DNA from 4 places in the Pantoea sp. LS15 genome. Region 4 is predicted to be linked to each of the others. Evidence: predicted binding sites of a transcription regulator. Region 4 holds the regulator's gene; each other region holds the start of a gene.
What was found. Region 4 encodes PurR, which represses purine synthesis genes. Its sites were predicted from a motif close to CANGCAAACGTTTGCNTG; they were not measured.
Positions count from the first base shown of each region.

Region 1: a site for PurR is predicted at 1,056-1,073, ahead of pyrC (dihydroorotase). Genes of this name have one in related genera too.
Region 2: a site for PurR is predicted at 1,419-1,436, ahead of cvpA (colicin V production protein). Genes of this name have one in related genera too.
Region 3: a site for PurR is predicted at 1,327-1,344, ahead of tusA (sulfurtransferase TusA). Genes of this name have one in related genera too.

Region 1 covers NZ_JAAVXA010000004.1:170,677-173,786, forward strand. Annotated here, with positions in the region: gene mdtH (multidrug efflux MFS transporter MdtH) at 1-324, shown strand, start outside; gene HED65_RS08550 (lipoprotein) at 450-1,010, shown strand; gene pyrC (dihydroorotase) at 1,137-2,183, shown strand; gene dinI (DNA damage-inducible protein I) at 2,258-2,503, shown strand; gene bssS (biofilm formation regulator BssS) at 2,778-3,032, shown strand.
Region 2 covers NZ_JAAVXA010000002.1:247,623-250,732, reverse strand. Annotated here, with positions in the region: gene purF (amidophosphoribosyltransferase) at 1-841, opposite strand, end outside; gene cvpA (colicin V production protein) at 875-1,363, opposite strand; gene dedD (cell division protein DedD) at 1,529-2,227, opposite strand; gene folC (bifunctional tetrahydrofolate synthase/dihydrofolate synthase) at 2,217-3,110, opposite strand, start outside.
Region 3 covers NZ_JAAVXA010000011.1:62,895-66,004, reverse strand. Annotated here, with positions in the region: gene asd (aspartate-semialdehyde dehydrogenase) at 1-197, opposite strand, end outside; gene yhgN (NAAT family transporter YhgN) at 375-968, shown strand; gene tusA (sulfurtransferase TusA) at 1,025-1,267, opposite strand; gene HED65_RS16115 (7-cyano-7-deazaguanine/7-aminomethyl-7-deazaguanine transporter) at 1,435-2,100, shown strand; gene HED65_RS16110 (DcrB family lipoprotein) at 2,173-2,730, shown strand; partial or broken gene HED65_RS16105 (MFS transporter) at 2,735-3,110, opposite strand, start outside.
Region 4 covers NZ_JAAVXA010000012.1:83,664-86,773, forward strand. Annotated here, with positions in the region: gene punC (purine nucleoside transporter PunC) at 1-319, opposite strand, end outside; gene punR (DNA-binding transcriptional activator PunR) at 434-1,345, shown strand; gene purR (HTH-type transcriptional repressor PurR) at 1,363-2,388, opposite strand; gene cydH (cytochrome bd-I oxidase subunit CydH) at 2,686-2,775, shown strand; gene HED65_RS16955 (MFS transporter) at 2,939-3,110, shown strand, end outside.

The DNA.
Region 1 (3,110 bases), on a different contig from region 4:
TCTCTTCAGCAACTGTTTACGCTGATTTGCACGTTCTACATTGGTTCTGTCATTGCCGAACCCGCCCGTGAAACACTCAGTGCTTCGCTTGCGGATGCGCGTGCACGTGGCAGCTATATGGGGTTCAGCCGGCTGGGACTGGCGCTTGGCGGCGCATTAGGATACACCGGCGGTGGTTGGTTATTTGATGCAGGTAAAGCCCTGAATCAACCCGAACTGCCCTGGATGATGCTCGGCGTGGTGGGTTTTATCACACTGCTGGCCCTGTGGTGGCAGTTCAGCCAGAAACGCAGCGCGAGCGGCATGCTCGAGCCTGGCGCGTAGCACTTCCCTTGAGCGGGAGTACACTCCCGCTCCCATTTCTCAGCTTTTTCTGCTGGTTTCTGCAATTTCACACTGACATACTGACGTCACAGGACAGAAGCGCCGATTTTTCGTTGAGGAACACTATGAAGAAAATTTTTTTCGCCGCAGCATTGATTGTTAGCGGTCTGCTGGTGGGCTGTAACCAGCTAACGCAATACACCGTCAGTGAACAGGAAATTAATCAGGCGCTGGAAAAACATAACAATTTCTCCAAAGACATTGGCGTGCCAGGGCTGGCCGATGCACATATCGTCCTTTCCAACCTCACCAGCCAGATTGGGCGTGAAGAGCCAAACAAAGTCACTCTGGCAGGAGATGCAGATCTTGATATGTCCTCTCTCTTTGGCAACCAGAAAGCCAACATTAAGCTCAAACTGAAGGCCCTGCCCGTTTTCAACAAAGAAAAAGGGGCGATTTTCCTGCAAGAGATGGAAGTAGTCGATGCGCAGGTTTCCCCGGAGAAGATGGCTCCGGTTCTGCAAACCCTGATGCCCTATCTGAACCAGTCGCTGCGTAATTATTTTAATCAGCAACCTGCGTATGTCTTAAGTGAAGACAAGAGCAAAGGTGAAGCCCTTGCGAAAAAATATGCAAAAGGGATAGAGGTGAAACCGGGAGAAATTGTCATTCCTTTCACCGATTAACCTGAAGGGCGCTGAGGCGCCCTTTTTTTTACGGAAAAGTGTGCAAACGAAAACGTTTCCGCTTATGATTTGTGTCCGGCAAAAACAGCCATCCTAATGACTGATTCCTGACAAGCCGGAGCTTCCATGACTGCACAACCCCAGGTTCTTAAAATCCGCCGCCCAGACGACTGGCATATCCATCTGCGTGATGGCGATATGTTGAAAACCGTCGTGCCCTATACCAGCGAAATTTATGGCCGCGCGATTGTCATGCCTAACCTGGTTCCACCAGTCACCACCGTCGATGCCGCAATCGCATATCGCCAGCGCATCCTTGATGCCGTTCCCGCAGGACATGATTTCACCCCGTTGATGACCTGTTACCTGACCGACTCACTGGATCCGAACGAAGTGGAGCGCGGTTTTAACGAAGGTGTATTCACCGCGGCAAAACTCTACCCGGCGAATGCCACCACTAACTCCAGCCACGGCGTCACCAGCATTGATGCCATCATGCCGGTTCTGGAACGCATGCAGAAACTGGGTATGCCGCTGCTGGTACATGGTGAAGTCACCCACGCCGAGATCGACATCTTTGACCGTGAAGCCCGCTTTATTGAGACCGTGATGGAACCACTGCGCCAGCGACTGCCTGCGCTTAAAGTCGTGTTCGAACACATCACCACCAAAGACGCGGCAGAGTATGTGCGTGACGGCAACGATCTCATTGCCGCCACCATCACCCCTCAGCACCTGATGTTTAACCGTAACCACATGCTGGTGGGCGGGGTTCGTCCGCACCTGTACTGTCTGCCGATCCTCAAGCGCAACATCCACCAGCAGGCTCTGCGTGAGCTGGTTGCCAGCGGTTTTTCTCGCGCGTTTCTGGGCACTGATTCCGCGCCTCATGCGCGGTATCGTAAGGAAGCAAGTTGCGGGTGCGCGGGCTGTTTCAACGCCCCAACCGCCCTCGCAAGCTACGCGACCGTGTTTGAAGAGATGAACGCACTGCAGCATTTTGAAGCGTTCTGCTCCCTCAACGGCCCGCGCTTCTATGGTCTGCCGGTCAATGACACCTTCATCGAACTGGAGCGTAAAGCGAGCCAGGTTGAGGAGTCCATTGCCCTGACGGATGACACTCTGGTCCCATTCCTGGCGGGCGAAACCGTTCACTGGACAGTAAAACGCTAAATATTCAGTGCCCCTTGTTGTCAAATCGATAATATACCTGTATAAATAAACAGTATATTACACAGGGGGCATTTATGCGTATTGAAGTCACCATAGCCAAAACTACCGTCCTGCCTGTTGGCGCACTGGATGCGCTGGCAGGAGAATTATCCCGTCGTATTAACAACACCTTTCCCGACAATACAGGTGCCGTAACGGTTCGTTACGCGGCAGCAAACAACCTCTCCGTCATTGGCGGTGCGAAAGAAGATAAAGATCGCATCAGTGAAATTCTGCAAGAAACATGGGAAAGCGCTGACGACTGGTTCATCACAGATTAATACTGCTCCCTCATTGTGTTTTTTTGCCGGGTCGCCCCGGCTTTTTTTTCACCTGAATATTCTGAAAGTTCAAATTATTCCGATATCTTCTTTAAAAATCGTGAACAAGATGGTGTTTTATTGTTCGATCAATCCTAAAAAGCAGAAAAATGTGTTGCTACCTGTTTATTTTTCCCGTCGAAACCCTTATTACTTGGTATACTGAAAAAGCTTCAGAAAAACATGCATTGAACCTCAGAGCCGTTGTCTTCTAACACGCATTAAGGGGGTTATAATGGAAAAGAATAGTGAAGTCATCCAGACCCACCCGCTTGTTGGCTGGGATATCAGTACCGTAGATAGCTACGATGCACTGATGCTGCGTTTGCACTACCAAACCCCGAATCAACTCAACCGTGAAGAAGCGGAAGTTGGACAGACGCTGTGGCTAACAACAGACGTCGCTCGTCAGTTTATTTCTATTTTAGAGGCAGGTATTGCAAAAATAGAATCTGGCGACTATCAGGAAAATGAGTATAAGCGGCACTAACTGTATGCCAACCTTTCACTCAACAGGCACCCTTGCGGTGCCTTATTTATTTCATCCTTGTCTAAGCCCACGTTGTTA
Region 2 (3,110 bases), on a different contig from region 4:
TGCCCATGTTGACGCGCGCGCTGTAAACGGAAATCTTGTCGATGAACGAGTCCGGACGGGCGAAGTAAACGTATTCGAACAGGCACGGGTTGCTGACCGGGTTATCTGCACACTGGCGGGTAAACAGCTGTCCCTTCTCGGTGATATACACTGCTTCACCTGGCGCAACGTCACGCAGGAATTCAAAGCCCAGGGTATCCAGCGCCACGCTCTCAGAGGCAACCATATATTCAGTACGACCATCGCCCAGGTCGCGCTTGCCGAGCACCAGCGGACGAATGCCGTTTGGATCGCGGAAGGCCACCATGCCGTGACCGATAATCATCGCCACGCAGGCGTACGCACCACGGATCTGGCGGTTTGTGGCAGCAATGGCAGCAAAGATGTTGTCTGCTTCCAGCGGATAGTGACGGAAGTTATCCAGCTCGCTGGCGAACACATTGAGCAGGATTTCTGAATCAGAGGTGGTGTTAATGTGGCGACGTTTCTCTTCGAACAGCTTTTTACGCAGCTCGTGCGCGTTGGTCAGGTTACCGTTATGGGCAAGGGTAATGCCATACGGTGAGTTGACGTAGAAAGGCTGTGCCTCAGAGGCGCTGGAACTGCCAGCAGTAGGATAACGAACGTGACCGATCCCCATATTACCTTGCAGACGCTGCATATGGCGGGCTTCAAACACATCGTTTACCAGGCCATTCGCCTTACGTAAACGGAAGCAGTTGTTTGCATCAATGGTGATGATACCCGCAGCATCCTGCCCACGGTGCTGAAGCACCGTTAACGCGTCATAAATCGACTGGTTTACCGGCATGAAACCGGCGATACCGACAATACCGCACATTCGTCTTTTCCTCGTTAAGCCACATCTCAGGGTTTATGCCCTGGGCAAAAAACTCGACGAGCTTTGCAGATAGTCAAAGAACCATCTGATGATGAAGCTGAACTCTGGAATGAGCTGCGATTTCTGCCAGTCTTCACTTTTGGAGAACCCGGTAAAGGTATCCAGGAAGAACAGGATCGCGGCTACAATCAGCACGCCTCGTAATGCCCCGAAACAGATCCCGAGCACCCTGTCCGTTCCTGACAGACCGGTTTTCTCGACCAGCTGACCTATCACGTAATTCACGATAGCGCCAACAATCAGCGTCGCGATAAACAGCACCGCGATAGCGATTCCATTTCGGACCAGTTCATCTTCAAAGCCCGTGAACCAGACAGACAGGTAAGTGTAGTAATGACTGGCAACAAAGAAAGCACAACCCCATGTCACCAGCGATAACGCTTCACGAACAAAGCCACGGATCAGGCTAACCAGACAGGAAAAACCAATCACCGCAATGATGGCGTAATCAATCCAGACCATATATGTCCCACGATTTAACGCCCTGTCATCCAGTTCGGGGCGAATTCTAACAGAAAAAGAAAACGTTTGCGTAGGGATTTCCTTCCCGCGCGTAAATAAAAAAGGCGCTGAAAAAATGTTCAACGCCGTGGCCTATCGCCTCTCTCTTTCAGGAGCAGGTCGTACTTAGTTAGCGCTGTAGCTCATCACTACACCACTCAGACCGGAGATCTGCTTCAGCTCGCCGAGCGAACCTTTCAGTTTGTCTTTAGACGCCTCTGGCCCCACGAGGATACGGGTAATTTTACCCTGCACCGGCGTGGAAGGTGAAGTGTAAACACGATACCCCGCACTGCGCAGTTTCCCCACTACCTCATTGACTTTATCCGCATTTTTCAGCGCACCAAGTTGCACAACGTAAGCTTTGCCCGTTGGGGCTGCAGCCTCTTGCTGAGCCGGTTTCGCTGGCGGAGCTGTCTCTGAAGCAGCGGCCAGCTGTTCTGCTGTTTTATCGCGCTGTGGTTTAGGCTGAGGTTTGTCGACCGGCTTCGGTTTTTCAACAGGTTTAGGCTGCTCTACCGGCACAGGGTCGATCTCATTGTTGCTCGTTGCCGCCAGACGAGACGGGTCAAGCGACGGCGCTGCGGCATCGCCCGCACGGATCTCTTCTGCCGCACCTTCCGGTGGCTGAGCAGGAAGCGCCTGCGTCGCCGCAGGGAGCATATCCGGCTCATCGCGGTCACCCGGTTTAGGGACCAGCGGAATAGCGGCAAACTCATCCTGATAATGCTTTTTCTGCCCGTCGAGCAGACCCGGGAGGATAATCACCCCGAGCGCGACCAGCACAATGGTTCCTGTTAAACGGTTCTGAAACTTACTCGCCACCGGTTCTCCCCGCGTCCATCACTTCCATGACATGTGCTACGGTGTGGAATGAGCCACACACCAGCACGGTATCTTCTGGTTTAGCATCCGCCATCGCGGCATGCCAGGCCTGAGCCACGCTATTGTAGATTGCGCCTTTGCCAAGATGTTCCATCAGTTGCTCAGCTGTTGCGCCACGCGGCCCCTCCAGAGGAGCACAATACCAGCTATCGACCACACTCTCCATGCAGGCCAGCGTCCCGCCGATATCTTTATCATGAAGCATACCGATAACTGCCAGTACGCGCCCGGTTTTTGGTAACGATTTAAGACGTCCGGCAAGATAAGCCGCCGCATGTGGGTTATGGGCCACATCCAGAATGAGACGCGGTGACTCGCTGACGATCTGAAAACGCCCGGGCAGAATCGCGTTCTGTATACCATCGCGGATCGCCTGCTCACTGACCGCGAGACCGCTGGCGCGCAGTGCCGCCAGTGCCGTTGCCGCGTTAGGCTGTGGCACCTGCGGTAACGGTAGGTTATCCAGCACGCCCTGCGCATCGCTAAAGCGCCAGCCATGGTTCAGCACTTCATATTGCCAGTCAACGTCGCGACGCAGCAGACGCGCGCCCTTCTCGTTTGCCACATCCGCAATGGTATGCGGCATATCCGGCTCGCCGACCACGGCAGGCTTATCTGCCCGGAAAACACCGGCCTTCTCACGGCCAATGCTTTCACGATCCGGTCCCAGCCAGTCGGTATGATCCAGCGCGATACTGGTGATCACCGCCACATCCGCATCCACCATATTGGTGGCATCAAGACGTCCGCCGAGGCCAACCTCAAGGATCACCACATCGAGTTGTGCTTGTTTGAACAGCCACAGCGCCGAAAGTGTACCGTA
Region 3 (3,110 bases), on a different contig from region 4:
AGTGCCTTCAGCGCTTCCAGATCGAAAGCATCCTGCAACGTGCCAGTGGTGCCGCCGAATGAAGGCGCAGCCTGACCGAGCTGGGAAGTAGAGAAGAAGACCGGGCGGATGGCGTCGAAATCGCGCTCTTCAACCATGCGTTGCATGAGTACAGAGCCGACCATACCGCGCCAGCCGATAAAACCAACGTTTTTCATAGCATTTTTTTCCTGCAGAGGGTGTGTGCTGTTTGTGCAAGCCAGTATTGAACTGGGATATGCTTCACATTACAAAATGCAGCCAAAGTCGCAAGCGAAATTAATCGATGATTGCCCGGCAATCAGAAAAAGAGCTAATCATCATAATAACCATAGAGAGTTTCAGGGATAATTTACATGAGTGAAATCATTTCCGCGGCGGTTTTATTGATCCTGATAATGGATCCTCTCGGAAACCTGCCGATCTTCATGTCGGTGCTAAAACACACCGAACCAAAGCGCCGTCGGGCAATCATGATCCGCGAGCTGCTCATCGCCCTGCTGGTGATGTTTATCTTCCTGTTTGCGGGCGAAAAAATCCTCGCATTCCTGAACCTGCGCGCCGAAACCGTTTCCATTTCCGGCGGGATTATCCTGTTCCTGATTGCCATAAAGATGATTTTCCCGAGCGCAGAAGGCAGCAGCAGCGGCCTGCCTGCGGGTGAAGAGCCGTTTATTGTGCCGCTGGCAATTCCACTCGTCGCCGGGCCGACCATTCTGGCCACGCTGATGCTGCTGTCACATCAGTATCCGAACCAGATGAGCCATCTGGTGATTGCCCTGCTGATCGCCTGGGGTGGGACATTTATCATCCTGCTGCAGTCGTCCCTGTTCCTGCGCCTGCTGGGTGAAAAAGGGGTGAACGCGCTGGAACGTCTGATGGGGCTGATTCTGGTGATGATGGCGACGCAGATGTTCCTGGACGGGATCCGGGTGTGGATGAAAGGATGACTTTCTCCCTCTCCCCGTGGGAGAGGGCCGGGGTGAGGGCATCAGGCCGCGGAGGACTAACCCTTACGAATCAAATACCGGTACGGCAGCGCCTCGGTCTGCTGTGCCACCAGCTCATGCTCCATAAAGGTACAAAACCCGGGGATATCGCGGGTGGTCGCCGGGTCGTCGGCGATGATCAGCAGCGTTTCACCGGATTGCATGTTACGCACGGTTTTGCGCACCATCATTACCGGCTCCGGGCAGCGAAGGCCCTGGGCATCAAGGGTGTGGTCTGGGCTGGAAAACAGGTCGGTCATGATCTTCTCGGTCAGGTAAAAACGGCTGTAGTTTACGCCCCGTAGCGATCAATGCAAACCAGGTTAACGATTGCGTAAAAACTAACCATTGCAATGTCTGACCAAAGCAGTATCATGCTGCGGTTTTTATTGGGTTCCCTCACCCCAACGTATAAAAAGGTCAAAATATGACGCAGTTTTCTGAATCGCAGCGCTTAAAAGCGTTGTTCTGGCTTTCGCTTTTCCATTTGCTGGTGATCACCTCCAGCAACTATCTGGTACAGCTCCCCATCTCCATCTTTGGTTTTCATACCACCTGGGGCGCGTTCAGTTTTCCGTTTATTTTTCTCGCCACCGATTTGACCGTGCGAATTTTTGGCGCACCGCTGGCTCGCCGCATTATTTTTGCGGTCATGCTCCCGGCACTGTTCGTGTCTTACGTGATTTCGTCCCTGTTCTACATGGGTAGCTGGCAGGGCTTTGAGGCACTAACCCACTTCAACCTGTTTGTCGCACGAATCGCCACCGCAAGCTTTATGGCTTATGCGCTGGGGCAGATCCTCGACGTGCATGTGTTTAACCGCCTGCGTCAGAATCACCGCTGGTGGATGGCCCCGACCGCCTCGACGCTGTTCGGTAACGTGAGCGATACGCTGGCCTTCTTCTTCATCGCCTTCTGGCACAGCCCGGATGCGTTCATGGCCGAGCACTGGATGGAGATCGCCCTGGTGGACTACTGCTTCAAGGTGCTCATCAGTATCGTCTTCTTCCTGCCAATGTATGGTGTATTGCTGAATATGATGCTGAAAAGGCTGGCAGATAAATCTGAAATCACGGCATTGCAGGCTGGTTAAGGGTTCGCTTTATCAGTTGTGATAAGATGAGCGAATGAGCCGTTATGGCCGTTTATCGAAAGGAAGAAGTCAATGCGCAATCTGGTTAAATATGTCGGGATTGGCCTGCTGGTTGTGGGTCTTGCAGCCTGTGATAACAGCGACACGAAAACGCCTGCTCAGGGTGCATCTGCAGAGAGTAATGCGACCGGTCAGCCGGTGAATCTGCTGGATGGTAAACTCAGTTTCTCTCTGCCAGCCGATATGACTGACCAGAGCGGTAAGCTGGGCACTCAGGCGAACAATATGCACGTTTATTCCGACGCAACCGGGCAGAAAGCCGTCATTGTGATTGTGGGTGACGACACCAGCGAAGATCTTGGCGTGCTGTCAAAACGTCTGGAAGATCAGCAGCGCAGCCGCGATCCGCAGCTGCAGGTGGTCACCAATAAATCCATCGAACTGAAAGGCCACACACTGCAACAGCTGGACAGCATCATCTCCGCAAAAGGCCAGACCGCATACTCTTCAGTGGTGCTGGGTAAGGTTGATAATAAACTGCTGACCATGCAGATCACCCTGCCAGCGGACGATCAACAGAAAGCGCAGACTGCGGCTGAAAACATCATTAACACCCTCGTGATCCAGTAATCCTTCACGAAGATGACGTGGCCTCCGGTGCCTGCACCGGGGGCCATTTTTTTAGCTGCCATGTCAGCATCAATGCGATAACCACCAGACCCGCCGCAGCAAGATAAATAACAGGTACCCCTGCCCAGGTCATCACCAGCCCCGCCAGCGGGCCGGTAATGCCCAAAGACATATCCATAAATACCGTGTAGGTTGCCAGCGCCGCCCCCTGGTTCTGCTGCGGCACGGCTTTTACCGCCACCACACCCAGTGCCGGGAAGACCAGTGAAAAACCCGCGCCGGAGAGAAATACGCCTGTTTTCGCCATCCAGGGTGCCATAGCAATTCCGGTCAACAGCAGCCCAACTATCTCTACTGCAAAGCAGATCATCGCCACGTTC
Region 4 (3,110 bases):
CGACGGCCTGCACAAAGCGCAGCACCAGCAACCAGGTCGCATCGCGTACCCATAACATACCCAGGCAGCTGGCGGCAAAAATGCCCAGGCCCAGTAACAGAACCGGTTTACGGCCAAAACGATCTGATAGCGGCCCCCAAAGTAGCTGCGCGAAGGCGAAACCGGCGAGGAACAAACTCAGGCTGGCGCTGATGGCCGCGGCTGGGGTTTGCAAATCTTCCTGCATAGCGGCGAAAGCCGGCAGGTACATATCAGTGGCCAAAAAGCCCAGCACGCTTAAGCCGCCGAGCCAGACTAAAAAACCATTCCTGGGTTGCATTGTTTTATTCTCCTGAGGAGGCAGGTATACATTGGCGCTGAGTGTAGGGAGTGCAAAGCGGCTTGTGAAACGCTAATATTTGGTGGTTGCATTCAAATTTTTTGCAGGCAGAAAATGTGGTCAGATTATTCTCTTGAAGTAGTCGATGCTGTCGCGCGTAACGGCAGCTTCAGTGGAGCGGCGCAGGAGTTACACCGCGTCCCTTCAGCTATCAGCTACACGGTGCGTCAGCTGGAGGAGTGGCTGGCGGTTCCGCTGTTTGAACGGCGACATAGGGATGTGGAATTAACGCCCGCTGGCGCGTGGTTTTTGAAAGAAGGGCGTTCTGTTATCAAAAAAATGCAGATCACCCGCGAACAGTGTCAACAGATCGCTAACGGCTGGCGGGGGCATCTTTCCATCGCGGTGGATAATATCGTCAAACCCGAGCGTACCCGGCAAATGATTGTCGATTTCTATCGTCATTTTTCTGACGTCGAATTGCGGGTGTCACAGGAGGTGTTCAACGGTGTCTGGGATGCTCTGGCGGACGGAAGGGCGGAGATGGCCATTGGTGCCACGCAGGCGATCCCTGTCGGGGGTCGGTACGCTTTTCGTGATATGGGAATGCTGAGCTGGAAATGCGTGGTGGCAAGTGATCATCCGCTGGCGACTCTGGAAGGACCATTGAGCGACGATACGCTACGCAACTGGCCGTCGCTGGTACTGGAGGATACGTCCCGTTCATTACCCAAGCGTATCACCTGGCTTCTGGACAACCAGCGGCGGGTGGTTGCCCCCGACTGGGAATCGTCGGCGACGTGTCTCAGTGCTGGTTTGTGTGTCGCGATGGTACCCGTTCATTTTGCGCGGCCGCGAATTGATGCCGGAGAATGGGTTGAACTGACACTGGAGAACCCATTCCCGGATGCGGCCTGCTGCCTCACCTGGCAGCAAAATGATGTCTCACCTGCGATGGCCTGGTTACTGGATTATCTGGGAGACAGCGAAACGCTAAACCGGGAGTGGTTACGGGAGCCAGGTTAACTGGCCCCGTTAAGAGATTACCGGCGATAGTCGCGGAACGGACCATCGGCAACAGAGCGGCGTTCAATAAGACGCGGGTGAACTTCAATGGACTGCGACTCTTCACGTTTGTTGACGATCCTGTCCATCAGCATATTGAAGGCGGTTTCACCCAGTGAATCTTTCGGCTGGTGGATGGTCGTTAATGCCGGCGTAAAGAAGCGCGCATTACGCACGTTGTCATACCCGATCACAGAAATATCCTGCGGTACACGCAGACCCAGCTCATCGGCCGCACAGAGGGCACCCATTGCCATGATGTCGCCCCCGCAGAAAACGGCGGTCGGACGGTGCTGCTGGGAGACGATCTGCTGCATAGCGCGGTAGCCCGACTCCGGTTCAAAGTCGCCCTGCACGATCCAGTTTTCCGGCACGGTGATCAACGCTTCTTCCATCGCTTTCATAAACCCAGCCAGACGACCTGCACCGGTGTTGCGCTCCAGTGGACCCGGGATCACGCCGATCTCGCGGTGACCGCGTTCAATCAGGTAACGACCCGCCATATAACCGCCTTCAAAGGCGTTATCGATCACGGAATCGGTGAAGTCCGCGCGGGCTTCACCCCAGTCCATCACCACCATTGGGATATGGCGATACTCTTCCAGCATCGACAGCACAGATTCCGGATACTCGGAACACATCACCAGCAGACCATCAACACGCTTTTGAGCCATCATCGACAGGTAAGCTCGCTGTTTTTCAATGCTGTTCCACGCGTTGCCCAGAATCAGGGTATAGCCTTTCTGGAAGCAGTTTTTTTCTACTGCCTCAATAATCTCGGCAAAATAGGCCGCTTCACTGCTGGTCGCCAGCAAACCAATAGACTTGGTGTGATTAACCTTGAGGCTTCGCGCAACCGCACTTGGCGAATAGTGCAGCTCTTTGATGGCTGCCCAGACGGCATTGCGCGTCTCTTCCGCCACAAAACGGGTCTTGTTAATTACATGTGATACGGTTGTAGTGGAAACGTTTGCGCGTTTTGCTACATCTTTAATTGTTGCCATTAAATGTCACTCCAGACCATATCCTAAACTCCTGAAAAACTTGAAGGTAAACGTTTGCCTTCTCTCACCCTTATCACGCAATTTTGAATTGCGACACGCCGGGAAAACGACACAGGACGTCAGGAGGGGGTCAATGGCCGGTACGCTAATAAATTTAGCGTGGAATTTTGTCCTATCTTGATGAAAAGGGGAAGAGGTAAAGTGGTTATCCGTTTAAATCCAGGAAGATTTTTGACGTAAATTGTGCAAAAATGAGCAAGCTCACTTTTCGTGGGGGGATTAAAAGGAGAAAAATTGATGAGTTCCGATCTGAAGTTTTCGCTGTTCACCACCGTTATTGTGCTGGCTTTGATTGTCGCAGCGGGTCTGACGGCCGCACTGCACTGATTTACGCGGAGGGAGAGTCTTCTCCCTCCCGATTCCCCGGATTGTTACTTCTCTGGCAAAAATCTTTTGCTATTTTGTTAACTTCTCATTTTTTGTGATTGATGTCATGCTTTCCGCTTCTTTGTTCTGTGTCACCACATGACACGGCATCCGGAGTTGACGTATGAAAATCAATTTTCCCCTGCTGGCCCTGGCGATTGGCGCTTTTGGGATTGGCACCACTGAATTCTCCCCAATGGGTTTACTGCCAGTTATTGCCAGAGGCGTGGATGTCTCGATCCCTGCCGCAGGGATGTTAATCAGCGCCTACGCTATTGGCGTGATGGTTGGGGCAC